DNA from 2 places in the Mesorhizobium sp. 2RAF21 genome. Region 2 is predicted to be linked to the other one. Evidence: predicted binding sites of a transcription regulator. Region 2 holds the regulator's gene; the other holds the start of a gene.

Region 1 (14,650 bases), on a different contig from region 2:
AGGGCCCGGCAACGAGTGGCAATGGATCAACGAGGCGATGACACCGCTGCTGGCGACGGCGCAAAACTGACTTCGACGCCCCGAACAAAAACGAATGCCCGGCGCATGTCTCGCGGACGCGCCGGGCATTCCAGGGAGATATCAGGCGAAACCCGGCCTACTGCGCCGTCCAGCCGCCATCGATCGGCAGCGTCGTGCCGGTGATCTGCTTGGCCGCGTCCGAGCACAGGAACAGCGCCAGCGCCGCGATCTCGTCCACCGTCACGAACTCCTTCGTCGGCTGGGCCGCCAGCAGAACGTCGTGCTTGACCTGTTCCTCGGTCATGTTGCGGGCCTTCATCGTGTCGGGGATCTGCTTTTCGACCAGCGGCGTCCAGACATAACCGGGCGCGATCGCATTGGCCGTCACCCCGTCCTGCGCGGCCTCCAGCGCCACCGTCTTGGTCAGGCCGGCAATACCGTGCTTGGCCGAGACATAGGCCGACTTGAAGGGCGACGCTACCAGCGCATGCGCCGAAGCGGTGTTGATGATGCGCCCCCATTTGCGCGCCTTCATGCCCGGAAGCGCGGCCTTGATGGCGTAGAAGGCGGCGAGCAGGTTGATGCGGATGATCGCTTCCCACTTGTCGTCGGGAAACTCCTCGATCGGCGCGACATGCTGGATGCCGGCATTGTTGACCAGGATATCGAGGCTGCCGAATGCCTGTTCGGCCTCGTGCACCATGGCGGTCACTTCCGGGCCATTCATCATGTTGGCGTTGGAATAGCGGCACTTGACGCCGAAATCGGCTTCGATGCCGGCACGTTCCCTCTCGATCGCATCGGCATCGCCAAGTCCGTTGATGGTGACATTGGCGCCTTCGGCGGCGAAGGCCCTGGCGATGGCAAGGCCGATGCCGCTGGTCGAACCGGTAACAAGCGCGTTCTTCGAAGTCAGGGAGCCCATGATGATCTCTCGGCTGGCGTTTGCGATGGCATTCTAATTAGGTGCATTGCAGCAAGTTTCCATCACAATCATGTGTCGGTCTTCGTTCGGAACCAACAAACAGCTGAAATCGTTCATCGACCCGACACAAGACCGTCATGCTGCCATGCAACATGACAGGTGTTGTTTCCGATATGACATTCGTCAATCCTGAGGTGACAGCTTGGAAATCGCCGACGTCGTGAAGCGCGCCTATGCCATGCCGCTCACCAATCCCTCGTTCCCGCCCGGCCCCTATCGCTTCTTCGACCGCGAATATGTCATCATCACTTACCGCACCACGCGCGAGGCGTTGGAGGCGGTCGTGCCGGCGCCGCTCGAGATCGACGGCGATCCGCTGGTGAAATACGAATTCATCCGCATGCCGGACTCGACCGGCTTCGGCGACTATACCGAGAGCGGCCAGGTCATTCCGGTCCGTTTCGACGGCCAGCACGGTGTCTACGTCCATTCCATGTATCTGGACGACGACGCGCCGATCGCCGGCGGCCGCGAATTGTGGGGGTTTCCGAAGAAACTCGCCAATCCCAAGATCGTCAATGAGGGCGAGGTCGTCGTCGGCACGCTGCACTACGGCTCGGTGCTCTGCGCCACCGGCACGATGGGTTACAAGCATCGCGCCGCCGACCAGGACCAGGTCATGGCGGCGCTGACCGCGCCGAACTTTCTCGTCAAGATCATCCCGCATGTCGACGGCACGCCGCGCATCTGCGAACTGGTGCGCTACCACCTCACCGACATCACGCTGAAGGAAGCTTGGGCGGGTCCCGCCGCGCTCGACCTGCGGCCGCATGTGATGGCCGATGTCGCTCGCCTGCCGGTGCTGGAAGTGGTGTCGGCGCTGCATTTCACCGCCGATCTCACGCTCGGCCTCGGCGAGGTCGTGTACGACTATCTCGCCGGCACACGCTGACCATCCCCTTTCTTTGCCGGAGTTGACCGTGCTGGACCGCTACAGAGCCAAGGCGAACGTCGCCACCATTCAGGAAATCGCCTCGCAATACGACCGGGTCGCGCTGGTGCTGCAAGGCGGCGGCGCGCTCGGCGCCTATCAGGCCGGCGTCTATCAGGCGCTGTCGGAGGCCGGCTGCGAGCCGGCTTGGCTATCGGGGGTCTCCATCGGCGCCATCAATGCGTCCATCATCGCGGGCAACGAGCCGAGCCGGCGCCTGCAGCGGCTGGAGCAGTTCTGGCAGACGATTTCCGGCCGCAAGATCTGGGCCTACACGCCAGAAGGCGACATCTATCGCGACATCCGCAACCGCACCAGTTCGTGGATGACGATGACCATGGGCCAGCCCGGCTTCTTCAAACCGCGCTTCCCCAATCCATGGCTGGAGCAGTCCGGGGCCGAAGGCGCCACCAGCTTCTACGACACGGCCGAATTGAAGGACACGCTGGAGCGGCTGATCGACTTTGACGTGCTCAACGACGGCCGCAAGCGTCTGAGCGTCGGCGCCGTCAATGTGCGCACCGGCAATTTCGTCTATTTCGACACCGACAAGGTCCGTATCGGGCCCGAACACATCATGGCCTCGGGTGCGCTGCCGCCCGCCTTCCCGGCGGTGCGTATCGAGGGTGAATATTACTGGGACGGCGGCATCGTCTCCAACACGCCGCTGCAATATCTGCTCGACCAGGAAGAAGACCGCAGCTCGCTGGTGTTTCAGGTCGACCTGTTCTCAGCGCGCGGCGCGCTGCCGCGCGGCATGGCCGACGTGTTGTCGCGCCACAAGGACATCATGTATTCCAGCCGTACGCGCCAGAACACCGACAATTTCAAGCGCATCCACGATCTGAAGATGCAGCTTCTCGAAGCGCTGAAGCGCGTGCCGGCGGAGTTGCGCTCGGCCGACGAAGAACAGCTGATCGCCGATTATTCCGACGCCGGCGTCGTCAACATCATCCACCTCATCTACCAGCACAAGGGTTATGAGGGGCACGCCAAGGACTATGAGTTCTCAGGCACCTCGATGCGCGAGCATTGGGACATGGGCCTGGAGGACACGCAGCGCACCTTGCGCCATCAGCAATGGCTGACCCCGCCGACCAATGCCGAAGGCGTCGCCATCCATGACCTGCATCGCGAAGACCCGACTTAGGGTGACCTCACGCTCGGCAGTCAGAAACGCAGGCTGATGCCGGCGCGGCGCAGCAGCCAGTAGAAAAGCCCGGTCGCACCGATAACCAGCGCAACGGCCCAGATGAAGCCGCTGTCGCCATGGGTGAACGGCAGGCCGGCCGTATTCATGCCGAAAACGCCGACCACCAGCGTGCCCGGCAGCAACAAGGCGCTCATCACCGCCATCGCCTTCAGGCTGCGGTTGGATTCGTCCGCCAGCTCCGCCGCCATCTCCTCCTGCAGCAAACGCGCCCGGTCGTTGATCATGACGATTTCGCGGTCGAGCCGTTCCAGCCGCGCGGCCAGGCGCTGCAATCCGGCATGCGCGGTCTCCGATAGTTTCCAGTCCTCGCGGTCCTCATCCTCGAACAGCGCGACCATGCCGGCCACCGGCCGGTGCAGCGACACCGCCAGCCGCCGCAATTCCTTGAGACGGCGGCGCTCGTCGCTCAGCCGTTCGGTGACCAGATTATCCTCGACCTCGTCGAGCTTTTTTGTCGCTTCGACCAGCCGCAACCCTGTGTTCTTGCAGAAAGTCGTGACGATGGCCTCGAACAGCTCGAAGGCCGTCGCCGGCGCGAAGCCGCCGGCAAGCGAGCGCCGCACCTTGTCCACCGCCTCCAGCGGATGGCGCCTGCCGGTGACCAGCAGACGTTCGGTCACGGCGAAATGCAGCCGGCCGATCGTGCTGGACGGTCGTTCTATGTCCTTGTGCATGTCGGCCGCGATGCCGTGCATCATGCCGTCTTCATGCCCAAGGACCAGACTGTCGTCATGCCCTTCCAGGATCGCGCGCGCCGTCAGCGGAAGTGCGCAGCGGTGGGCAACCCAGCCATGCGCGCGCTGGTCGACCAGGTCGACATGCACCCACACCCAGCCATCCTCGGCAGCAAGAGCCGCGTCGATCTCCTGCGGGTGAAGCTCAGCGGCTGGTTGCCCGGGAAGTCCACGATAGGCGCAGATCAGGCCCGGCACCTGCTCCGCATCGCCTGTTCCCAGAAGGTTCAAACGCAAGGTTTCATTCATTGGCGTCACCGAGCCTTGTTCGGCAGAAGCCGGCGCGACCCGCGCGCCGGCTTCCTTTTGTGAGAAAAGAACCCGCCCTCAAAACAGCTTGCGCATCACCACGAACAGCCCGAAGGCGAGCGCGATCGAGGCTGGCAAGGTCAGCACCCAGGCGAGCAGCATGTTGCGCACGGTCGACCACTGCAGGCCCGAACCGTTTGCCGCCATCGTGCCGGCAACGCCCGACGACAGCACATGCGTGGTCGACACCGGCAGGCCGAACGCGTCGGCGGCGCCGATCGTGCCCATGGCGACGAGTTCGGCGGCGGCACCCTGGCCATAGGTCAGATGCGTCTTTCCGATCTTCTCGCCAACTGTGACGACGATGCGTTTCCAGCCGACCATCGTGCCAAGCCCCAGCGCCAGCGCGATGGCGATCTTGACCCAGAGCGGGATGAACTTCGTCGCGTTGTCGACGGCCTTGTGATAGTTGGTGACCGCCTTGAGATCCTCGCCCTCCATCGGCAAAAGCTTCTTCTTGTCGATCAGCTTCAGCGCCTCGCCGATGAGATAGATATCGTTGCGCGCATTGCTGACCAGTTCGATCGGCAGCTTCTCGACCGAAGGATAAGGCGACACCAGTTCATTCGTCTGATGGATAAACGCCTGCAGCGCCGGCGTCGTCTGATCCGTCCAGGTCTTGGTGCGCACCGCCTCGCTGACCACCGCCTTGGCATCGGTCACCACCACACCCGGCTTCACATATTTGCCAAGCACCGTATCCACCTGCGCGGCCGCGGACTTGTAGGCTTCGAGATAGTTCACATCCGGCGTGCGATTGAGCGCAAAGGCGGTCGGCACCACGCCGATCAGGATCAGCATGATCAGACCCATGCCCTTCTGGCCGTCATTGGAACCGTGGGCGAAGGAAACGCCGGTGCAGGTGAAGATCAGCAGCGCGCGGATCCACAGCGGCGGCGGCGCGTTGCCGGACGGCGCCTCGTAGAGCGCCTTGTTCTTGATGAACAGCTTCATCGCAAGCAGGAGGAGCGCCGCCATGCCGAAACCGACCAGTGGCGAAACCAGCAGCGCCATGCCGACTTCTATGGCTTTCGACCAGTCGACGCCGCTTGTGGCGCTGCCGGCCGGCGCCAGGAACTGGTTGGCGAGGCCGACACCGACGATCGAGCCGATCAGCGTGTGCGAACTGGACGACGGCAAGCCAAGATACCAGGTGCCGAGGTTCCAGATGATCGCCGCGGTCAGCAGCGAGAACACCATGGCCAGACCCGCGCTGGAGCCCACCTGCAGGATGAGCTCGACCGGAAGCAGCGAAATGATGCCGAAAGCAACGGCGCCGCTGGCGGTGAGCACGCCGAGGAAGTTGAAGAAACCGGACCACATGACGGCGAACTCGGCCGGCATGGAATGGGTATAGATGACGGTCGCGACCGCATTGGCGGTGTCGTGGAAACCGTTAACGAATTCGAAGCCGAGCGCGATCAGCAACGCGAGCCCGAGCAGGATCCACGGCACGGCAATCGCGCTGGTAAGCTCCTGGCTGAGCGCATAGCCGATATAAATGAGGCCGCCGAGCACGATCGCCAGGAAAACCGGCATGAACCATTTGCCGGCCTTGCTCGGCCCTTCGAGCGGATGCTCGGGCCTCGGAATACCCATTTGACTTGATGTGACGTCCACCATTGCCCCGTTCCTTTTGCAGTGCAGCAAAATTCAAGGAACCCTATTTTGGCTGAATGAAGCTGTTGTGACGTCTCACGCAGCGAAACCGGCCGGCACCGCTTCGAGATTGGCCAGGATCGCGAAGCGCCATCCTGATCTTTGATATCCTTGCCAAATCCAAGCAGGGAGAGAGGCCCATTCTCCGGCAATGAGAGTAATGGGACAATTATACGGAAATTTTCCGATCTATGTTTTGTGTTTGTTAAGCAACCGCCAGAGCCACTATTTGTTTACCATCCACCTTAACCTGTCTGAAATCGCTCACCCGCATGATGGGCCACGGTTCGCAAAGAGACCGTCGAACAAAAGTTACAACCGGGCAAAGGATACCATCATGACCAATCTTCTTTCGCGCTTCGTCAAGGACGAGTCGGGCGCAACCGCCATTGAATACGGCCTGATCGCCGCCCTGATCGCTCTGGCGATCGTTGCTGGCGCCGGCTTCCTCGGCAACACCATCAATGCCAAGTTCAACACCATCGCCGGCACGCTGAAGAACGCTGGCAGCGGCAACGGCGGCTGATCGGGCCCGAGGCCTGTTGCACCAAGAGATCGGGGCCGCCTTCGGGCGGCCCTTTTCATTTTCCAGGGCTAGGAAATCGTTGGCACTATCCCACCCGTCCGCCTGCAAGGAGCACGACAAGACCCGCAACCATGGACCCGGCCGCCGCCTGCACTATATAGGGGAGAAATGAGCATCGGCTCGGACAACCCGGCAGTAGACAATGAAACGGCTTCACGGCATCGCAATCTGGTTCGGCTTGGCGCTGACGGTTTCGCTTATTCCCATGACCATCGCTATGGCTCAAACGATGGCCCCCGTACGGCCCGGCATCAACTCATTCGGCCAGGCGGACGCGGATGCATTGCGAAGCGAGATCCAGCGGCAGCAGTTCCAGCAGCAACAGCAGATCTACCGCGAGCTCGACCGGCAGGTTACGACGCCGTCCCAAAATGCCGCGCCAGCGATCCGGCAACCTTGCCAGCAATCGCTGAATGGCGGCGGTGCGGTTGGTGGCTGTCGTTGACAGGATGTATTTTCGTTTTATTAGCCGTCTACGATAAGTGTGTGCTACGGCAAAGCATCCATTCGCTCGCCGGGCCTTTGTGTTAATTTGAGGTCCCGCCTCGTCCTGCACGGCGGATTGGACCGGACGTGCGATGGCGACACCCAAGAAAAAGAGCATTGAACGCAAGGCCGCGCCCAAGAAGAAGGCGCCCCTGAAGACGCCTGTCGAGAAGCAGCCGCTCGCCAAACCCTCACCGAAGAAGCAGGCGGTTCGGAAAGCCAAAAAGGGCAAGACGATCCGCCAGGTCGCCGCCATTCCGTTTCGGCGCGGCGAGGACGGCAGCCTTGAGGTGATGCTGGTCACCTCGCGCCAGACCAGGCGTTTCATCCTGCCGAAGGGCTGGCCGATGCCCGGCAAGAGCGGACGCAAGGCCGCCACCATCGAGGCGATGGAAGAAGCGGGCGTCGTCGGCAAGACGCTGAAGGAGCCGGCCGGCAGCTATTCCTACTGGAAGCGGCTTGCGCGAACCTTCGCGCGGGTCGACGTCACCGTCTATCTGCTCGCCGTCACCGGGGAACTGGCCAACTGGCCGGAGGCACGCAGCCGCCAGCGCGCCTGGCTGAAGCCCGAGGACGCCGCGACCCTGATCGACGAACCCGAACTGTCGACGCTGCTCAGGACATTGACCTTGCCCGCCGCTCTTTGAGCAAGAGCGTTGTATCAAACGCTGTTCAGACCGCCGGCTTTCGGTCGCTCAAGCAAGATTGTCGGCTTTTCATGGTAGGTCGTGCGCAGCACCTCGTTGTAAGCAGTCTTGCGCGCGACGTTCAGCGAGGCAACATTCTCGGGATCGATGATGCAGACGGTTCTCTGCGCCCCTAGAACATTGTCGGCCCAGGCCGTCATTTCACCAACGATCTCGCTGGCAATGCCCTTGCCATGCGCGGCAGAAGCCAGAACCCAGCCGATTTCCGGAAGACCTTCCAGCGAGGGCTGGATTTCGCGCTTCATGTCCTGGAAGCCGGCCTCGCCGATGAAACGCCCTGTCGCCTTGTCCTCGACCGCCCAATAACCGTAGCCGATCAGCGACCACAGGCCGGCATGGCGCAGGAACCGCTGCCAGCTTTCCTCGCGGGTGCGCGCCCTGCCGCCGATGAACCGGCATACCGCCGGCTCCGACCACATCTCGGCATAGGTGTCGAAATCGTCCAGCCCGTGCGCCCGCAGGATCGTCCGTTGCGTTTCGATGATGGGCGCGGTCTTGAAGGCTGGGGCGGTCATGGCAATTCTCTCTATGGGGTCGCCGCAAATATCAGCCCGCTCATACCGGGCAAGGGCCAGCTTTTGTGACTAGTCCTGCCAGCGGAAAGACGGGACCACGCATGAAGCGCGATGCGCGGATTCGAAAATGCCTGGGCATCCTTAAAGCGTCCGAATGGACGCGCGACAGGCTGAGCGGATGGGCTGGGAACTTCGCCGCCGGCATTGTATGAAATGACCGCCGCACACCGGAGAAGCGCACATGGAAACGACCGACCTTGTTCTGGCCATTTTCCACCATCTGCTGGCTTTTTCGCTGGCCGGGGTGATCGCGGCGGAATTCGTGCTGCTACGCAACGAAATCACACCCGGCACCATCCGCCGGCTTGCCCTGATCGACCGACACTACGGCCTGCTCGCCGTCCTGATCATCCTCGTCGGCGTCGGCCGTGTCTTCCACGGCCTGAAAGGATGGGAATTCTACGTCTACAATTGGGTGTTCTGGACCAAGATGGCGATCTTCGCGGCCGTCGGCCTGCTCTCCATCGTGCCCACCATGCGTTTCATTGCCTGGAGCCGCCAGGCCAAGGCCAACGCATCCTACCAGGTGCCGGAGACCGAACTGGCCGCGGTGCGCCGCTATATCTGGCTGGAGGCGCTGCTTTTCCTGGCGATCCCCGCCTTTGCCGCCGCCATGGCGCGCGGCTACGGCCTCTAGCAGACCACTCTAAAGGACGTCGCTGGCCGCTTCGAGTGGCGCCAATTCGATGAGCGGCGCGGGAATTGTGTTTGTCTTTTCCGCCGCCTTGCAGATGTCGGCGATTACGCAGGCCTGGCAATCCGGTTTGCGCGCCTTGCAGACATAGCGCCCATGCAGGATCAGCCAGTGATGCGCGTGGCGCATATATTCGTCCGGAATGATGCGGACGAGCTCGTCTTCGACCTGTTCCGGCGTCTTGCCCGGCGCCAGCCCCAGTCGGTTGCCGATGCGCAGGATATGCGTGTCCACCGCCATCGTGTGCTGCCCGAAAGCCATGTTGAGCACGACATTGGCGGTTTTCCTGCCGACGCCAGGCAACTTCACCAATTCGTCGCGATTGTCCGGCACCGTGCCGCCGTGGTCGGCGATCAACGCCTGCGACAGCGCGATCACGTTCTTGGCCTTGTTGCGCCAGAGGCCGATTGTGCGGATGTATTCCCCCACCCTTTCCTCGCCGAGCGCCAGCATCTTCTGCGGCGTGTCAGCCACCTTGAACAGGGCCCGTGTCGCCTTGTTGACGCCGGCGTCGGTCGCCTGCGCCGACAGCACCACGGCCACCAGCAGCGTAAAGGCGTTGACGTGTTCCAGCTCGCCCTTCGGCTCGGGCCGCTGCACGGCAAAGCGGCGAAAAATCTCGTGCACCTCGGCCGGCGTATAGGCAGACCTGGCACGCGATGCCTTCTTCTTCGCGAGCGCATGCGCGGCGCCATTGCGCAGCGGCACGGATGGATTTTCGCGGGTGCGGCGATCTTTGGACTTGGGGGCAACCATCGCCTTCCTATAATATCGGGCGATGAGCGACACAAACGCCACTTTCGCCGCGGACGAGCCGGTCTTCCAGGCCCTGCTGATGCCGCACCGCTCGCTCGGTCGCACCGGCTTCATGATCCTGATCGGCGCGTTGCTGTTCGGCTGGGCGGTGACAGGCATCATCTTCCTGTCCTACGGCGCTTGGCCGATCTTCGGCTTCTTCGGCCTCGACGTGCTGGCGGTCTATGTCGCCTTTCGCCTGAACTATCGCGCCGCCAGGGCCCGCGAGGAAGTCTCGGTGTCGCGCACCGCGCTCGACATCCGCAAGACCGCCCCTTCGGGCAGAACGGAAGAACATCATTTCAACCCGTTCTGGTCGCGCTTCTCGGTCGCCCGCCACAGTGAGATAGGCATCACCGCCATGACGGTGGAATCGCGCGGCGAGCGCGTACCGATCGGTAGTTTCCTCAATCCCGATGACCGCGAAAGCTTCGCCACCGCCTTCACCCGGGCGCTTGCCACCGTCAAGGCACGCTGATCTTCGCAGGAAACGGGTGGAGACCGCTCCTTCAAGCGCCGATATTCGCGTTCAAGGAGAAATTGCCATGAACGCTCAGCTCGCTATGAATACCAGAATGCCGATGAAGATCGCCCCGACCCTTGAAAAGGACATCACGCCGGAAGGCAGCGACTACGAGGTCGTGCGCCGTGCCATCGAGAAGATCAGCCTCGATTATCGCGACCAGCCTTCGCTGGAAGTCCTGGCCGAGGAGGTCGGCGAGACCCCGACCGGCTTGCAGAAGCTGTTCACGCGCTGGGCCGGACTGTCGCCCAAGGCTTTCCTGCAGGCGGTGACGCTCGATCATGCCCGTCGGCTGCTCGATTCCGGCATGCCGTTGCTCGAAGCCTCCTTCGAGGTCGGCATGTCTGGCCCCGGCCGCCTGCACGACCTGTTCGTCACCCACGAGGCGATGTCGCCGGGCAACTACAAGACACGCGGTGAAGGCCTGACCATCCGCTACGGCTACCACATCTCGCCCTTCGGCGTTGCCCTGATCATGGTCACCGATCGTGGTCTGGCCGGCCTTGCCTTCAACGACGCCGGCAACGAACAGTCGGCTTTCCGCGACATGTCGAGCCGCTGGCCGAACGCCACCTATGTCGAGGACATCAGCGCCACGGCCCCTTACGCCGCACGCATCTTCGACCCGGCCCACTGGCGGTCCGACCAGCCGCTGCGCGTGGTGATGATCGGCTCGGATTTCCAGCTCCGGGTCTGGGAAGCCCTGCTGCGCATCCCGATGGGCAAGGCCTGCACCTATTCGGCGATCGCCGCCGAGATCGGCCAGCCGACGGCGAGCCGGGCGGTGGGGGCGGCGGTCGGCGCCAATCCGCTTTCCTTCGTGGTGCCTTGCCACCGCGCGCTCGGCAAATCCGGCGCGCTCACCGGCTACCACTGGGGCCTGACCCGCAAGCGGGCTATTCTGGGGTGGGAAGCGGGCCAGCTTTCGGCGGGTTCGCTCTAGCGCATGACCCCGAAAATCGGTTCGGATTTTCGGAAAGGATCATGCGCCAATTCAAAGTGCTAGAGCGTCCTTTGCGTGTCCGAACGGACACGCGGCGCTCTAGAGGCAAACCGCGACCCGAACAGGTTGATGCACAGGCCCGCAATGACAAGGCTGGAGGCGCCGAGCTTCCAGCCTTGCAGCGGTTCACCGAGCAGGACGGTCGAGCCGAGGAAACCGAACACCGGCACGAGAAGCGTGAACGGCGCCACCGTGGAGACAGGGTAGCGCGCAAGCAGCCCCGCCCAGACCGCGAACCCCAGAAGCGTCGACAGATAGACGATATAGGCGATCGAGCCGATCGACACCCAATCGAGGCCGGTGAAGCTCGAAACGAGATGTTGCGGGTCGAGCACCAGCGCCACTGCCAGCAGCACCGGCAGCGCGAACAGACTGCCCCACACCACCAGCCCCAGCACGTTGGACGTGCTTGAAAGCTGCGAAATCCGTTTCGACACGATGTTGCCGCCGCCCCAGGAAGCGGCCGCCGCCACAAGCAGGATAAGTCCGACAACCGTTACGTCGCCACCGACATTCAGCGCGACGACGCCAACCCCGGCAAAGGCAAGCACGGCGCCCGCCAGTTGCCAGCCCGTCGGACGCTCGCCGAGCATCAGCACCGAAAGGCCGATGGTGAAGAACACCTGCAATTGCAGGATGAGCGACGACAGCCCCGCGCTCATGCCCAGCTTCATGCCAGTGAACAAGAAACCGAACTGCAGGGCAAAGATCAGGAAACCGTAGAGCGCGATCATGCCGAGCGGCACCTTGGGCCGGGGGATGAAGAACACCCAGGGAAATGCCGCCAGGAAGAAACGCGCGACGCCGAGCGCCAGCGGCGAGACCTGCCTGAGCCCGAGCTTGATGATGGCGAAATTGACGCCCCAGATGAAGACGATGCCCAGAGCCAACAGGAGATGTCGCGGCCGCATTGTTCAATTTTCCTGATGGATAAACATAAATATTTGAAATTACTTGATTATTCTACCCCTCCGCATGAACCCAGGCAAGCCCGCCGGTCCCGGTGGCCTATCCGGATCCGGCATCTGCCGGACCATAGCGAGACGGGTCATGCGCCAGTCGGCAAAGCTGTTTCATTCGCTTTGGAGAAACGCTAGAGCGCCGCGCGTCCGATTGGACGCGCAAAGGACGCTCTAGCACTTTGAGTCTGCTGCATCGTGCCTACCGAAAATCGATTCCGATTTTCTGGCCGATGCAGTAGGGTCCGCCGCAAAACAAGCCGACATAAGAGGGACGGCCCGCCTTGATCATCACCATCGGTTCCATCAACCTCGACCTTATTGCCACCGTCGACCGCCTGCCGGGCCCGGGCGAGACGGTGCCGGGCACCAGCTTCACCACCGCGCCGGGCGGCAAGGGTGCCAACCAGGCGTTGGCCGCGGCACGTGCCGGCGCTGCGGTGCGCATGGTGGGCGCCGTCGGCAAGGACGCCTTCGCCGGCGAAGCGCTGGCCTTGCTGAAGGCCGGCAAGGTCGACCTTTCCGCCGTCGCCGAGACACGTAGTTCCACCGGCACGGCCCATATCCTGGTCGGTGGCGACGGCGAGAACATGATCGCGGTCGTGGCCGGCGCCAACAACGCCGTCGCGCCCGGCGATGTCGCCAAGGCCCGCCTTGGCAAGGGCGACGTCGTGCTTTTGCAGCACGAGATACCGCTCGAGACGGTGGATGCCGCCCTGGACGCTGCGCGCAAGGCCGGAGCAATCACCGTGCTCAACACGGCCCCGGCCCGCATCGAAGCGGCCAGACTGCTCGGCAAGGCCGACTATGTCGTCGCCAACGAAACCGAATTCGACCTCTATTGCGAGCCGCTTGCGCTGACCGGTGCCGACCGTGGCGAGCGCATGCGCGCCTATGCCAAGAAGACCGGCCGCACCATCGTGGTCACGCTGGGCGGCGAAGGCGTTCTGGCCGCCACCGGCGACGAATTCCTGAAGGTCCCTGCCCTCAAGATCGTTCCGGTGGATACGGTCGGCGCCGGCGACACTTTTTGCGGTTATCTGGCGGCGGGGCTGGAATCCGGCCTGCCATTGAAGACCGCCCTGGCGCGTGCCGCCGCTGCCGGTTCGCTGGCCTGCCTGAAGCCGGGGGCCCAGCCGGCGATCCCGCTGGCGGCCGAAGTGGAAGCAGCGCTCAGCCCGGCCGGTGCCTGACATGGGCAATAAACGTCCAGATAGCCGTCACGCCATTTCGCCGGCCGGCCACATCTGCGGCATGAGCGCCGTGGATCTCGCCGGGGCGATCCGTGAAAAACAGCTTTCGGTGCGCGAGGTGATGACGGCCTTCCTCGACCGCATCGAGGCGGTCAACCGACAGGTCAACGCCATCGTCTCGCTGCGTCCACGCAGCGACATCCTGGCCGAGGCCGACGCCGCCGACGCGCATCTCGCCGCCGGTGGCGCGGCGGGCTCGCTCTTCGGCCTGCCCATCGCGGTCAAGGATCTGGCCCTGACCAAGGGCCTCAAGACCACCTTCGGCTCGCCGATCTTCGCCGACCTCGTTCCCGAGGAGGACGAATTCTTCGTCGAGCGCATGCGCAAGGGCGGCGCCATCGTCATCGGCAAGACCAACGTTCCCGAATTCGGTCTCGGCTCCAACACCTACAATCCCGTCTTCGGGCCGACGCTGAACGCCTTCGACCCCGCCTGGACGGCGGGTGGATCGAGCGGCGGCGCGGCCGTCGCTCTGGCGCTCGACCTGATGCCTCTGGCCGACGGCAGCGATTTCGGCGGCTCGCTGCGCAATCCCGCCGCCTACAACAATGTCTTCGGCTTCCGCCCCTCGCAGGGGCTGGTGCCCGGCGGCCCCGGCTTCGAGGTCTTTCACGCGCAGATGGGCGTCGAGGGGCCAATGGGCCGCAGCGTGCGCGACATGGCGCTGCTGCTCGACGTGCAGGCCGGCCACCATCCGCGCGCGCCGCTGTCGCACGATCCGCAAGGCTCCTTCCTCGCCGCGCTGGAAGGAGCGCCGGTGGCCGGCGGGCGCATCGGCTGGCTGGGCAACCTCGGCGGCCACCTGCCGATGGAAGACGGCATCCTCGACCTCTGCGAGGCTGCGCTGGGGCGGCTCGGCGACATCGGTTTCGCGGTCGAGCCGCTGCTGCCGGATTTCGATTTCGAGGCGCTGTGGCAGGCCTTCGTGACGCTGCGCCAGTCGTCGAGCGGCTGTGCGCTGAAAATGCTCTATGACGACCCGGCCAAGCGCGCCTTGCTCAAGCCCGAAGCCGTGTGGGAGGCGGAAGGTGCTGGCCGGCTGACCGCGCCGCAGATCCATGCGGCGGCGATGCGGCGCACCGCCTGGCACCGCACGCTCCTGTCGCTGTTCGAACGTTTCGACCTTTTGGCGCTGCCGACAGCCCAGGTCTTTCCCTTCGATGTCTCGGTCCATTGGCCGCGGGAAGTTGGCGGCCGGGCCATGGACAGCTACCATC
Region 2 (14,650 bases):
TGCCAATTGCCTGGTCAGCTTTTCGATATCGGCTTGCAGTCGACGGATATCGGCTTCGAGTTCGGTCGTGGATTTGGGTGTCTCGGCAGTCTTGTTCACGGGCTTGGCCATACTGCACTCCTCATGGTCGCCACACCGCCTGGCCTTTACTCAACCCTTGGGCGAGAGATGGGTTCCATTGAAGGGATTTTCGCTGTTTTCGTCCAGCGGCAAATAGGCAACGCCTTCAAGCTGCCGAGGTCGATCCCGTAACCTGGGCGGAAATCGCATCCGGCCCGAAATCGTCTTCGCCGGAAATCTTCAGAATTTCCTGCAGCCGCACCCGGGCACGGCTGACCCGGCTCTTGATGGTTCCGACGGCGCAACCGCAGATTTCGGCCGCCTCTTCATAGGAAAAGCCAGACGCGCCGATCAGAATGATCGCTTCGCGCTGATCCTCCGGCAACTGCTCCAGCGCGGTGCGAAAATCCTTGAGGTCGAGTTGTCCGTGCTGGGCAGGATGAACGGCAAGCCGCGCGGTCATAATGCCGTCGCTGTCTTGCACTTCCCGGCCACGCTTGCGCATCTGCGAATAAAATTCGTTGCGCAGGATCGTGAATAGCCAGGCTTTCAGATTGGTGCCTAGTTGAAAACTGTCCTGCTTGTCCCAGGCCTTGACCAGCGTCTCCTGTACCAGATCGTCGGCCCGGTCGGCATTCTGGGTCAGCGATACGGCAAAGGCGCGCAGGCTCGGAATGGCGCCGAGCAGATCGGTCCGGAAACCCTCGGATGCGGACATTCGTCAGTCCTTCTTGCGCCCTGGTTCGACTTGATCCAACTGCGCGAGCAATTGGGCGAAGCGATCCGGCACTTCGTCCGAAACGAGTTCGTCGTAATATTGCTTGAGTTTGCGGCCGATTTCCGAATTGGCGCCAAGCGGGTCGACAATGCCGACCTGGCGTTCAGGGACGCCAGTCTTTTTAGTGTCCTTCATTCGCCTTTTATCCAGTCCCCCGGGCTGTTTCCGGCCTAGTCCAGTCGACGACATCCTCCCTGTCGTCTAGCTGGCCCGTAACGTCTCCCCCATGACAATGGTTCCACCGCAGTGGAACTTTTTCATTGCAACGACGTTCGTTGGCCAAGTTATATGTTCTTCTAACCTGTACTTTATCGATACGCCATCCGAGGGAGCCATACGTCATGGGTTTATCAGCCGCCATCGCCCCGCACCTGCCTTACCTGCGCAGGTTCGCGCGGGCCGTCTCCGGCTCCCAGGAAAGCGGTGACGCCATGGTAGCGGCAATGCTGGAAGCCATCATCGCCGATACCTCCATCTTCCCCGAGGCTTCTTCGGATCGCATAGCGCTCTACAGGATTTTCGCGAAGCTGTTCACCTCTGTGGTTATCCGCGTCCCTCAAGGCGACGCGACCACCAGTTGGGAACAGCATGCCGCCGCCAATCTGGAGGCGCTTGCGCCGCTGCCACGCCAAGCCTTCTTGCTGATCGCCGTCGAAGGCTTCAGCGAGGCCGAGGGCGCTGAAATCCTCGGCGTCAGCGAGAGCCGGTTCGCCGATCTTCTGACCGAGGCCAGCAGCGAGATTTCCCGCCAGGTGGCCACCGACGTGCTGATCATCGAGGATGAACCCCTGATCGCCATGGATATCGAGGAGATGGTCGAAAGCCTCGGTCACCGGGTGGTCGGCATTGCCCGCACGCATTCCGAGGCTGTGGCGCTGTTTGCCAAAACGCACCCGAAAATGGTGCTTGCCGACATCCAGCTCGCCGACGGCAGTTCGGGTATCGACGCGGTCAACGAAATCCTGCGGACGACGTCCGTGCCGGTGATCTTCATCACCGCCTTCCCCGAACGGTTGCTGACCGGAGAGCGGCCTGAGCCCACTTTCCTCGTCACCAAGCCCTTCAACCCCGACATGGTCAAGGCTTTGATCAGCCAGGCGCTGTTCTTCGACCGTCAGGCCAGAGCTGCGGCTTGACGAAGGCGGCTCGGATCGTGTTTTTCGCGCAGGAGCGGAACAAACAATGGCGGCAGCACGTTCTGCCGTATCAATCGAAGGAGTCGGTTTATGCTATACTGGGCGCTGGTGTTCTTGGTCGTTGCGATCGTAGCCGGCGCACTTGGTTTCGGCGGCATAGCCGGGGCGTCGGCGGGTCTGGCCAAGATCTTGTTCTTCATCTTCCTGGCTTTCCTCGTCATTTCTCTGCTCGCCGGCATCTTCAAACGAGCATGACACCCCGCGGCACACAGCCTGCCGAATTTGGAAGTCGCCATAAAGCGGTTTTCGATGGAATGACCCGCTGGTCGGGCTGGCGTCTCGGTGTCGACGCTTCAGCGGAAAGACAGGGCGCCAGATGAGCCTGTCCGCCAAGGAAAAGCTGAAGACCACGGTTCCGGATCTGGCCGTTGTGTCGGATGTCGGTCAGGACGACCTGCCGCCTGGCTGCGATGCACAGATCCGGCGAGCCTTCGGTCTGGCGGTCCGGCATACCGGCATCTATGTGGCGTACCACGATCGAACCCTGAACAAGATCTGGACCCGAAACATCCTGGCGCCGCTGGCGCCGAAGAAGAAGGGCGGCGGCCTTCCACCCGCCCAGGCCGAGCGGATCGAAGCCGCGCAGCGGCACGTACTCGGAACCGGAGAATCGCAGCGCATCGAGGTCGGCCTTCCACATGAGGAGGGCGTCCGCTGGTTCGACATCTGGATCGACGCAGACCGGGACGAGAACGGCACCATCCAGGGCGTTGTCTCGACTTGGGTGGAAATCACCGAGCAGAAACGCCGCGAACAGACGTTGAAGACGTTGCTGCGTGAGGTCAGTCATCGCTCCAAGAACCTGCTCGCCATAATTCAAAGCATCGCCAGCCAGACCGGCCGCTACTCGGTCGATATCGGCGACTTCCTGACCCGCTTCCGCGGAAGGCTGCAGTCGCTTGCCTCTTCGCAGGATCTGGTGACGTCATCCAACTGGCGCGGTGCGCGGTTGCGCGAGTTGATCGAGGGCCAGATGGAGCGTTATGGCGCCGATCCGGCACGCGGCCTGAATTTCGATGGCGTCGATCCTTTCCTCAATCCCAACGCTGCTCTTCACATCGGCCTTGCCGTGCACGAATTGACGGTCAATTCGATGAGCTACGGTGCCCTGTCGCAAGCCTATGGCACTGTTGAAGTGAAAGCTGGCTTGGTGGAACCGGGCGAAGGCGCACCAGGGCTGTGGTTGCATTGGAGCGAACGGTACCCCGTCTGCAAGAAACCGCTCGATCAGAAGCGCTTCGGCTCGGTGGCGCTGGAACGCGTGGTGCCCAGCGCCCTCGATGGCATGGCCACCTTCGAAATTTCCGACGACCGTATCGAATATCAACTCGTCGTCCCGGCGGGCAATTTCGCCGCGGATTGAACGCGCACGATCGTGGTTAACGTCATATTCACCATGATTTTCGATACTTTGCCGGCGTCCTTGGGATCCGGGCAGACGCGCAACATGGGGGAATTGGTGCCGTGACCGCCGACATGCAGGGCTTGGAGCGCGCAGCTCGCCTTTCGCTGGGCAATTTCGAAGATCAGCCGAGTTCGGCGGAGAGGAAACCAATCCATCGGCACCGACTTGCGGTTGCGTTGGTTGCTTGCGGGGCGATCCTTCTGGTCCCGCTCGCCATACTGATTGCCAGTTGATATCCTGATGCCGTAGAGCGGATCAGTTCGCCAGCCGCCTCGAAAAAACCTGCCAAAAGGCGGGGCAATCGAGGGGGGCAGACAATATCCATATACCCATGCTAAACAACCGCTTGGAAGTGGATAACACGCGGCGACGCGAGGACTTCAAGCGAGAGGAGTAAATTGATGCGTAAGACTATTTTGGCTCTGGCGGGCGTGCTCGCGCTTAGCGCATGTACCACGACCGAGCAGGACGTGTCGGTGGGTACCGCCGCCGGCGCGCTGATCGGCGGCGCGGTGGGTGGCTGGAAGGGCGCGGCTATTGGCGCTGCTGTCGGCGCCGGCTCGGGTCTGCTGGTTCGCAACCTGCGCAATGGTTATTGCCAGTACCGCAATCCGGACACCGGGCGCATTTACACCCGCCGCTGCAACTGATCTGCACGGCACGAAATCGAAAGAGGCCGGCTTGCCGGCCTCTTTTGTTTTTGACACCTGTCCGCTCGCAACCTCAGTTCGAGTGCGGAATCCGGATTTTCACCTGTAACCCGTCTTCGCGAAACTCGCGCTCGATCGTGCCCCGCAACTCGCGGGTGATGTTCATGTCGATCAGCTTGGTGCCGAAGCCCGTCTTGGCCGGTGCCTCCAGATTGAGCTTGCCAGCCTCGATCCAGTTGAGCGCCAGCATTCTCTCGCGCCCTTGCCCGTCCACGGACCAATCGACCCTAAGCGCGCCGACCGAGCTGCCGGCCTCCCCATATTTCAGGGCATTGGTAGCAAGCTCGTGAAAGGTCAGGCCGAGCGCCTGGGTCGTCGTCTCATCGAGCAACACTTGCGGGCCTGAAAGCAGCCCGTCCGGCAGATCCTTGCCGAAAACCTGACCGAGCTCGATGCGCAGCAGATCGCCCAGATCGGCCTGCTGGCGGCGCGAGCGCGTCAACATATCCTGCGAGGCAGCCATCGATTGCAGCCTGGCGGAAAACGAACTCGAAAACTCCTTCAGATCGGCGGAATGCGCCGCCGTCTGACGGGCGATAGCCAGCACCCGGGCGATGGAGTTCTTGATCCGGTGCCGCATCTCCTGCAGCATCAGATCCTTCTCCATCAGGCTCTTCTCGGTGGTCTCATGCAGCCGTGTGGCCGCGTCGAAGGCACGTTCCTGGTAGCGGGCGATCATTGCGATGGTGCCCGCAAGCAGCAAGCCGAACAGCCCGAGCACCACTGGCACGAAAGGCGAGGATGGCTCGGTGAAGGCGGCAGTCGGCCGCAGCACGACGGCCCATGGCCGGCCGGCCACCTCGATCATGCGCATCGTCTTGAGACCGTAACCGTGTACGGGCGAAATTTCCGAGCGGTACAGCAGATTGCCCAGATCGATGGACTGGTCGTAGACCTCGAGATTGACCGGCAGCTGCGGCGCTTTGCCGAGCGCCACCTCAAACAGATCGCGCGCACGGAAGGCCGCGTAGAGAAACCCCTTCGTTTTCGCGACCGCATCTTGGCCGGCAGGCACGCCGCCCACTCCCAAGCGCGCAAAGATCACGAAACCCGGAACGGCCGACTTCGCCTCGCCCTTCGCATCGGGGAGCGGGTCCAGCATGCGCCGGCCACTTGCATGAAGGGCACCATCCGCCATCGCCTGTTCCATCGCGGCGCGCGACACCGAGTCAATGGCCACGTCGTAGCCGAGATAGCGCTGGCTTTCCCCATCGTGGGGCTCAATCAACGTGATCGGCGCGTGCCATTCCAGCCCGTCGGCCAACGGGAAGGCCGGGTCGATACCGTAATTGCTTCGGATTTCGTCCCTGGCGGCAGCTTCGCCGCCTGGTCTAATCAACTTGAGGTAGCCAAGGCTGAGCAGGCCCGCGAAATTTCCGTCGACATCGAGTGTCTGATAGAATTTGTCGAATTCCGCGCGCGAGACGCCACCGGTGCGAGCACTGAAAAACGCCTCGGTCGCCCGCAACAACGATGTGTGCAGGTCAAGCCGGCTTTCGATGCGTCCGACCGCATCGTCCGCCGCTGCCTCGAATTTTATCCGTGCCGCCTCGCGTGCCGCAAAATAGGCAAAGCCAGCCAGAACAAGGCTGGCCAGGGCGACGGCAACGAATGCTATCGTCGGGAAAAATTTTCTCAATTCCGCAGCTAGCCCGCAAAAGCCCCCGCGAATCTTTTAGCCCACGAAGGCCTCGTCCGAAAGCGGTATGCTTTCTTAGCCTGGTATCGATCACGTGATTGGTAAACGCGGCTGAGCGCGTCAGGCAGCTTCCCTGATTGCACCTGGGCCTGGAATGGCACCGGGCGGACATTTGCCAAGGATGATCATGCCGAGCACCTCGTCCTTGGTGACATCCTTTGTCCGTGCCGTCCCCACAACCTGGCCATTCTTCATCACGCAGACACGATCGGCGAGCTCGAACACGTCCTGGATGTCATGGCTGATCAAAAAGATGCCAAGCCCGTCGGCCTTCAACTGCTTCACCAGTTCGCCGACTTGCGCCGTCTCCTGCGGACCGAGCGCCGCGGTCGGTTCGTCCATGATCAGGATGCGCGCGTTGAACAGGATGGCGCGCGCGATTGCCACCGACTGGCGCTGGCCTCCCGACAGCTTGACGACCGGTTCCTTGAAGCGCTGGAAGCGCGGATTGAGGCGCCCCATCACCTTGCGCGCTTCCGCCTCCATGGCGACGTCGTCAAGCGTGCCGTATTTGGTCATCACCTCGCGGCCCAGGAACAGGTTGGCTGCTGCATCCACATTGTCGGCCAAAGCCAGCGTCTGGTAGATCGTCTCGATCCCATATTTCTTGGCATCGCGTGGATTGGAGATCGTCGCCTCCTCCCCATTGATGAAAATCTGGCCCGCGTCGCGCTTGTAGGCGCCGGACAGGATTTTGATGAAGGTCGACTTGCCGGCGCCATTGTGGCCGAGAAGCGCCACCACCTCGCCCGGATAGAGGTCGCAGGAAGCGCCATCCACGGCGCGGATGCCACCGAAGGCGATCGAGATGTCCTTCATCTCGACGAGAGGGGTGCTGGTCTGTTCCATGATCCTGCCTCCTTCCTAGACGCGCTTGCGATACATGGTGTCGAGCCAAACGGCGACGACCAGCACGAGGCCGACCACGATATTCTGAAGCGGCGTATCCAAACCCAAAAGCACCATGCCGGACTGCAACGACTGCATCAGCAACGCACCCAGCATCGCGCCGACCACGGTGCCCGAGCCGCCAGCCAGCGAGGTGCCACCGATCACGGCGGCCGCGATAACCAGCAGTTCGTCCAGCGTGCCAAGCGAATTGGTCGCCGCATTAAGCCTGGCCGACGAGATCGCCGCGGCGATTGCCGCCAGCACACCCATGATCATGAATACCTTCATCGTAACCCAGCGGGTGTTGATGCCGGCAAGATTGGCTGCCTCCGGATTGCCGCCGATGGCAAAGACGTAGCGACCAAACCGGGTACGGTTGGTGACGAAGGTCATGATGAGCCCGACAGCCACCGCCATCAGCACGGGAATGGCGATGCCATGCGCGATGAACAGGCCGCCTTCGGGTATCGGAATGTTATTGGCCGCAGCGTATTTGCTGACAACGCCGGCAGGCCAGGGGTAAGAATTGGCGACCTTGACCGCGCCAAGAATGGCAACGCAGGTCATCACGCCCAGGAAAATCTCGGCCCAGACAGGCCGCAAAGGAAACTTGAAGCGCTGGCGTTGCACACGGCCGTTGAGAAGCATGGCGATCACGCCCGCACAGGCCACAAGGCCGAGTATCCAGCTCCACGTCGCGCCGATCGAACCGGCCGGGCCACCGCCCATCAATTGAAAGGTCGCGTCGAGCGGCGCAACGGTGCGACCGCTGGTGATCCACCAGGCAGCACCCCGCCAAATCAACAGCCCGCCCAAGGTGACGATGAAAGCAGGCACTTCCAGATAGGCTATGATGAAGCCTTGCAGGGCACCGATAACGAGGCCAAGGACGACGCCTATGGCCAGCGCAACGACCCACAGCCACGGATTGCCAAGCTGCATGCCCATGACCCTGATCAGGAATTCGGCCTGGGCAACGCCCATGATCATGCCGACCACGCCTTCGACAGAGCCCACCGACAGATCGATGTTGCGCATGACGATAACCAACACCATGCCGGTCGCCATGATGGCGACCGACGACGTCTGTACCGAGAGGTTCCACAGATTACGCGGCGTGAGGAACAGACCGCCCGACAGAAGGTGTAGCCCGACCCAGATGACAAGCAGCGCCGCCACCATGCCAAGCATGCGAGTGTCGAGTTCGGTTGCCTTGAGAAAACGCCCAACGGCCGTCAATTCGGCTGCACGGGCGCGATCGACCGGCGCATTCGAGGTCGTATCGGTCATGATATCCTCCCATCCATGCGCCGAGCGGCGGCGATGGAGCGTCAAGTCGCGAAACCGGTCTTCTCGGCTTTGAAACGGAGTTTTTGAGAAAACCGCGGCTCGAGAGCCGCGGTTTCAACCCAAGCGAAGCTCAGCTTCAGTTACAGGCCTTCACCGAGCCTGCCTTGGCGCCCTGGCAGACAACGTCCTTGGAAACCCAGCCGGCGTCAATGACGACGTTGAGATTGTCCTTGGTGATGGCCACCGGCGTCAGGAACAGCGACTTGACGGTATTGCCCGCCGGGGTCGTGAAGTCCTTGGCTCCGGCGATGTCGCCCATCTTCTTGCCGTCGGCGAGTTGCGAGGCGATCTCGGCGGCGTTCTTGCCGAGTTCGCGAGCGTCCTTCCACACGGAAACGGTCTGCGTGCCAAGCGCGATGCGGTTCAAGGCGGCGTGGTCGCCATCCTGGCCGGAAACCGGCACCGAGCCGGCGAGGCCCTGAGCGGCAAGCGCGGCAACGGCACCGCCGGCAGTGCCGTCATTGGCGGCCACGACGGCATCGACCTTGTTGTCGTTGGCGGTCAGAAACTGCTCCATGTTCTTCTGCGCATTGGCGGGCAGCCAACCGTCCGTATAGGCTTCGCCAACGTTCTTGATCTTGCCGGCATCGATCGCAGCCTTCAGCACTTCCATCGAACCCGCGAACAGGAAGTCGGCGTTCGGGTCGGCACTGGAGCCCTTGATGAAGACGTAATGGCCTTCCGGCTTGACGGCGAACACCGCCTTGGCCTGCAAGCGCCCAACTTCCTTGTTGTCGAAGGTCAGGTAGAAGGCGTCCTTATTTTCGATCAATCGGTCGTATCCAACGACGGGAATTCCCTCGTCGACCGCCTTCTGCACCGCCGGGCCAATAGCGGATGCGTCCTGCGCCAGGATGATAAGGGCGTTGGCACCCTGGCCGATCAGGCTTTCCACGTCGGTGAGCTGCTTGCCAGGGTTCGATTGCGCATCGGCAGAGATATATTTGTCGCCGGCTGCCTCGATCGCCTTCTTCATTGCCGCTTCGTCGGTCTTCCAGCGCTCTTCCTGGAAATTGGACCAGGACACGCCGATAACCTTGCCCTTCGCCTCGGCGACGGCCGTAAGCGCGAACGTCATGGCGACACCCGCCAGAATGGCGGTTGTGAACTTTTTCATGGTTTCCTCCCTGCGCCCAATGGCGCGCTGGTATGCGTTGCCCTTGGAGAAGCTTTTTTTCGAGCTTCGAAAAAATAATTGCAGCGGCAGGCTCTTCTGTCAACCGGTTTCAACAATCCAGTTTTATTTATTTCGTGCCTCGAAATAATAGTGACGCGGGAACGGGCTTCTGCCACTATCTGTGGAGGAGGTTGGTGGCAGGACACCAAAATCGAAACGGATTTTGCATTCGCCTGCGCTGCGACCTATGGACAGAATGCACGCTTCCCGATGCCTTGCGGGACTTGTGCGCAAACAGCCTCGAATTCACGAAGGGCTGGCGGAGGAAGGAACGGCAAGGACATGACCGTCGGAATCCGGCACGATGACTTGCGCCGCAGGAACCGCGCGATGGTGATCTCCGCCGTGCGCCGCTCCAAACAGCCTTCACGCACCGAAATCACCACGATAACCGGTCTCAGCCACTCGACCATTTCCGCAATCTCTTCCGACTTGATCGCCGAGGGCGTCCTGATGGAAGGACGCAGTGAATCGACCGCCGCGAAACGTGGCCGCCCGCAGGTCGGGCTGGAACTTGCCGCGGACGCTGCGGCGGTGATCACGGTGATCCTATCGCTCAACCTCTTGACCGCGACGGTCACCGACTATGCCGGGCGCGTTTTGGCCCAGGATGCCCGCAGGCTGGACACCCTGACCCTGCCGCGGGAAGCCCTGATCGAGGAATGTGTCACGATCGTGCGGCAGCGCCTCGAAGACGAAACCACGATTGGGCGACGCGTGCTGCGTATTGCCTTCGCTGTCCAGGGCACTGCCGATTCCCATGCGCGTGCCATGCTTTGGACGCCAATAACGCCTCACGGCAATATTCCGTTCGCAGATATCCTCGAAGAGGCGTTCGGCATTCCTGTCATCGTCGAGAACGACTGCAACATGATGGCCGTTGCGTTGCGCTGGCGCGGTACCGACCGTTATCGTGACGACTTCATCGCCGTCCTGCTCTCGCACGGTATCGGCATGGGTATCGTGCTCAACGGCGAATTGTTCATCGGCACACATTCGTCCGGCGGCGAGTTCGGCCACATGATCCATCGCCCGAAAGGCGCGCTGTGCCGCTGCGGCCGGCACGGCTGCGTCGAGGCCTATGCCGGTAACTATGCGATCTGGCGAAGCGCCAATGGCATCGACGAAAACGCGGAACCGGCTGCCGACATCCCTGATAACGAGATGCAGGCGCTAGCTGATAAGGCACGCATGACAGCAGGCCCCGAACGCGACGCCTATCGATGCGCCGGTGAGGCGCTGGGCTACGGTCTGGGGTCCCTGTTTGCCGTCATCGACCCCGCCCCGGTGACGTTCGTCGGTATCGGCGCGACGGCCTTCGACCTGATCGAGCCGGCACTGCGGGAAGCGATTGCCCAGACCGCCGGCGGCCAGCATTCCGCTTCGATTTCCTTCGACACGGAGCCGAACGAGCAAATGCTGATCCGGGAAGGGTGCGCCATGCGCGCACTGACCTTCATCGACCAGGAAATCTTCGCACTGGGCGGTCCGATGGCAACCATGCCCCCGCCGCCACAAGGCGGCGAAGGCTAGGCTCAGTCCTCGCGGATAGCGTAACCGGATCCGCGGATGGTGCGGATGACATCCGGCATGCGACCGTTGTTGACCGCCTTGCGCAGCCGCCCGACATGCACATCCACCGTGCGTTCGTCGATGTAGATGGTCTCGCCCCACACATTGTCGAGCAACTGGCTGCGCGAGAAAACGCGACCGGGATGGCGCATCATGAATTCCAGCAGGCGGAATTCCGTCGGCCCGAGCCGGATTTCACTCTTCTTGCGGTAAACCCGGTGCGACTCGCGGTCGAGCACGATGTCGCCCACCTTGAGCACCGAGGATAGCACCTCAGGCTTGGCCCGGCGCAGCAACGCCTTCACCCGCGCCATGAACTCCGGCATCGAGAACGGCTTGACCAGATAATCGTCCGCTCCCGTGGAAAGCCCACGCACACGGTCGCTTTCCTCGCCTCGCGCCGTCAGCATGATGATCGGCAGACGTTCGGTTTCGGGGCGCATCCTGAGCCGACGACACAATTCGATACCGGATACGGCCGGAACCATCCAATCGAGCACCAGAAGATCTGGAACATTCTCTTGGAGCCGGATTTCCGCCTCGTCGCCTCTCGCCACCACCTCGACCTGGTAGCCCTCGGATTCCAGATTGTAGCGGAGGAGAACGCCCAACGGCTCCTCGTCCTCCACCACCATGACACGCGGCGCGATCATCTTGCCGTCGTCCTTTTGCTACGCGGCCGGGACGGCTGCGGCCGTCTCGTCGAACTTCGGCCGATTGGGCGGCAACTGCTCGCCCGTCAGCACGTAGTAGGCATTTTCGGCGATATTGGTGACGTGATCGCCGATGCGTTCCAGATTCTTGGCGCAGAACAGCAAATGCGTACACGGCGTGATGTTGCGCGGATCTTCCATCATGTAGGTCAGCAATTCGCGGAAGACGGAAGTGTATTTTACGTCGATCCGTTCATCGTCGGCCCTCAGCTGAGCAAGCCCCTGCGGATCAGCCGCCGCATATTTCTCGATCACCCCGTCGACCTGGACGAGTACGAGCTGCGCCATGGCATCGATGGAATGCGAAAATTCGCGCGGCGTCCCGCTCTGCCCGACCGCGCCAACCCGCTTGGCGATGTTCTTGGCAAGGTCGCCGATGCGTTCGAAATCGCCCGCCATGCGGATGGCGCCGATGACGGCACGAAGGTCCTGCGCCATCGGCTGCCGCTTGGCGATCAGCGTGATCGCACGGTTGTCCAGTTCGCGTTGGCGCGCATCCATGATGGCATCGTCGGACACGACGCGCTGCGCCAATCCATTGTCCGATTTCAGCAACGCCTTGGTCGAGCTCTCGACCATCGATCCCGCAAGGTCGCCCATATCGCGGACAAGCTTGCTGATCTGTCCGAGTTCCTCATCGAACGACGCGACGGTATGTTCACCCATGATCCTGTCCTCGCTTGTCGTCTGCCGCGCTCGTCGGCTCAGCCGAAACGGCCGGTGATGTAATCCTGCGTGCGCTTGTCGTCAGGGTTGGTGAACATCTTGTCGGTAGCCCCCTCCTCGACCAGATAGCCGAGATGGAACATGGCGGTGCGTTGCGACACGCGTGCCGCCTGCTGCATCGAGTGCGTAACGATGACGATCGTGTAGTTCTGCCGCAGTTCGTCGATCAATTCCTCGACCTTGGCGGTTGCGATCGGATCGAGAGCCGAGCAGGGCTCATCCATCAGAATGACTTCCGGCGACACGGCAATTGCACGCGCGATGCACAGGCGCTGCTGCTGACCGCCGGAAAGGCCCGTACCCGGTTCGTGCAGGCGGTCCTTCACCTCATTCCAGATCGCCGCCTTTTGCAGACTGGACTCAACAATCCGATCCATGTCGGCCTTGCTCTTGGCAAGCCCATGGATGCGCGGACCATAGGCGACATTCTCGTAGATCGACTTCGGGAACGGATTGGGCTTCTGGAACACCATGCCGACGCGGGCGCGAAGTTCGACTACGTCGATCTTGGGATCGTAGATGTCTTCCTGGTCCAGCGTGATCTTGCCGCCAACCTTGGCGGAATCGATCGTGTCGTTCATGCGGTTGAGGCAGCGCAGGAAGGTCGACTTGCCGCAACCGGACGGGCCGATGAGCGCCGTCACCTGGTTCTGGCGGATGTCCAGATTGACGTCGAACAGCGCTTGCTTCTCGCCATAGTGCACGGTGACCTTGTCACCACGCATCTTGATCATCTCATTGGTCTGGGCGCTCATCTGGCTGCTCACTGCCTGTTCGAGGGTCTTTTCCGTCATGATATTCATATCAGGCTCCCTTTCTACCAGCGCCGTTCGAAGCGACGCCGGAGCACGATCGCGGTGATGTTCATGGCCATCAAGAAGACCAGAAGGATGATGATGGCGCCCGACATGCGTTCCACGAAGGCGCGCTCGGCCTCATTGGCCCACATATAGATCTGCACCGGCAGCGCCGTCGCCGGATCGAATGGCGTCGTCGGATAATCGGCCACGAAAGCCACCATGCCGATCAGCAGCAGCGGAGCCGTCTCACCCAGCGCGCGTGCCAGGCCGATGATGGTACCGGTGAGGATGCCCGGCGCAGCCAAAGGCAGGACGTGCTGGAAAACCATCTGCATCTTCGAGGCGCCAAGACCGAGAGCAGCCGAGCGGATTGAGGGCGGCACGGCAGCGAGAGCAGCGCGCGTGGCGATGATGATGGTAGGCAACGTCATTAGCGTCAGCACCAGGCCACCGACGAAGGCGGCAGAACGCGGCATGCCGAGGAAATTGACGAAGACAGCGAGGCCTAGAAGGCCGAAAACGATCGACGGCACCGCGGCCAGATTATTGATGTTCACCTCGATCAGATCGGTGAAACGGCCCTTCTTGGCGAATTCTTCGAGGTAGATCGAAGCGGCGACGCCAATGGGCAGCGCAAGCAGCAACACGATCACCATCATGTAGAACGAACCGATGATCGCGACACCGAGACCCGACGTTTCCGGACGGCTGGAGGCGCCGAAGGTAAACAGACCGGTGTTGAAATGCTCGGCCATTGCGCCTTCGGCCTTGAGCTTGTTCATCCATTCGACCTGCTGGTCGGAAACCTTGCGGCGATCTTCCGGAACGCTCAAATCGATCTGGCCTTTGAAAGCCGAGTCGAGGTTGGCGGCGGCAAGGATCTCGACGTTGCGCGTCGTGCCGATCACCGCCGGATCGGAAACGGCGACGTTTCGCAGCTGAACGCGAGCGCCTTCCGACAGAAAGCCTTTCAGCTTCGCCGCCATCGGCTTGTTCTTCGGATCAATGCCGAGCTTCTCCATCAGGGCGCGTTGCGCCAAGACCGGATAATTGGCCGTGACCAGCACGTCTGGATCCGATGCCCGTTTGTTGTCGGGGTCGATGACCTTCTCGTCGAAGGTAATCGGCAGGGTGATCGTCGTTTGCCAGAACGAGGTGTAGCCCTTGCCCACGATCGAAACCAGCATGACCGCCAGGAAGGCCAGGCCGACGAGGATCGCCAACACACCGTAGAGGCGGAAGCGGCGCTCAGCGGCATAACGTTTCTTGAGGCCGATGTCGCGACGTGCCTGGGGAACCGAGGCGGCGACCGTATCCAAGGTGACGTCGGTCATTCGTACTGCTCCCGGTATTTGCGGACGATGTAAAGGGCGACGATGTTCATCACCAGCGTCAGCGCGAACAGCGTGATGCCGAGCGCGAAGGCAACCAGCGTCTGCGGTGAATTGAATTCGAGGTCACCGGTCAACTGGTTGACGATCTTGACCGTGATGGTGGTCATCGCCTCGAACGGATTGAGCGTCAGATTGGCGGCCACACCGGCGGCAAGCACGACGATCATGGTTTCGCCGAT

What was found. Region 2 encodes PhoB, which activates phosphate uptake and scavenging genes when phosphate is short. Its sites were predicted from a motif close to TGTCATNNANCTGTCAT; they were not measured.
Region 1: AB4136_RS15400 (acetoacetate decarboxylase) is a predicted target of PhoB. The motif match lies at 1,069-1,085, and genes of this name have one in related genera.

What each region holds. Positions count from the first base shown of each region.
Region 1 covers NZ_JBFRGM010000008.1:264,782-279,431, forward strand. The annotation lists gene AB4136_RS15390 (MerR family transcriptional regulator) at 1-70, shown strand, start outside; gene AB4136_RS15395 (3-hydroxybutyrate dehydrogenase) at 158-946, opposite strand; gene AB4136_RS15400 (acetoacetate decarboxylase) at 1,149-1,898, shown strand; gene AB4136_RS15405 (patatin-like phospholipase family protein) at 1,927-3,087, shown strand; gene AB4136_RS15410 (CorA family divalent cation transporter) at 3,108-4,133, opposite strand; gene AB4136_RS15415 (inorganic phosphate transporter) at 4,212-5,816, opposite strand; gene AB4136_RS15420 (Flp family type IVb pilin) at 6,190-6,378, shown strand; gene AB4136_RS15425 (hypothetical protein) at 6,581-6,883, shown strand; gene AB4136_RS15430 (NUDIX hydrolase) at 7,017-7,571, shown strand; gene AB4136_RS15435 (GNAT family N-acetyltransferase) at 7,586-8,146, opposite strand; gene AB4136_RS15440 (DUF2214 family protein) at 8,388-8,843, shown strand; gene nth (endonuclease III) at 8,853-9,656, opposite strand; gene AB4136_RS15450 (DUF2244 domain-containing protein) at 9,679-10,173, shown strand; gene AB4136_RS15455 (methylated-DNA--[protein]-cysteine S-methyltransferase) at 10,259-11,161, shown strand; gene AB4136_RS15460 (EamA family transporter) at 11,221-12,132, opposite strand; gene AB4136_RS15465 (ribokinase) at 12,465-13,373, shown strand; gene AB4136_RS15470 (amidase) at 13,375-14,650, shown strand, end outside.
Region 2 covers NZ_JBFRGM010000013.1:63,314-77,963, forward strand. The annotation lists gene AB4136_RS21555 (DUF883 family protein) at 1-111, opposite strand, end outside; gene AB4136_RS21560 (RNA polymerase sigma factor) at 227-778, opposite strand; gene AB4136_RS21565 (NepR family anti-sigma factor) at 782-973, opposite strand; gene AB4136_RS21570 (response regulator) at 1,180-1,974, shown strand; gene AB4136_RS21575 (DUF1328 domain-containing protein) at 2,065-2,229, shown strand; gene AB4136_RS21580 (sensor histidine kinase) at 2,351-3,397, shown strand; gene AB4136_RS21585 (YMGG-like glycine zipper-containing protein) at 3,841-4,089, shown strand; gene AB4136_RS21590 (CHASE domain-containing protein) at 4,163-5,788, opposite strand; gene AB4136_RS21595 (ATP-binding cassette domain-containing protein) at 5,909-6,697, opposite strand; gene AB4136_RS21600 (sugar ABC transporter permease) at 6,713-8,029, opposite strand; gene xylF (D-xylose ABC transporter substrate-binding protein) at 8,166-9,206, opposite strand; gene AB4136_RS21610 (ROK family protein) at 9,549-10,799, shown strand; gene phoB (phosphate regulon transcriptional regulator PhoB) at 10,802-11,491, opposite strand; gene phoU (phosphate signaling complex protein PhoU) at 11,510-12,217, opposite strand; gene pstB (phosphate ABC transporter ATP-binding protein PstB) at 12,256-13,080, opposite strand; gene pstA (phosphate ABC transporter permease PstA) at 13,095-14,411, opposite strand; gene pstC (phosphate ABC transporter permease subunit PstC) at 14,408-14,650, opposite strand, start outside.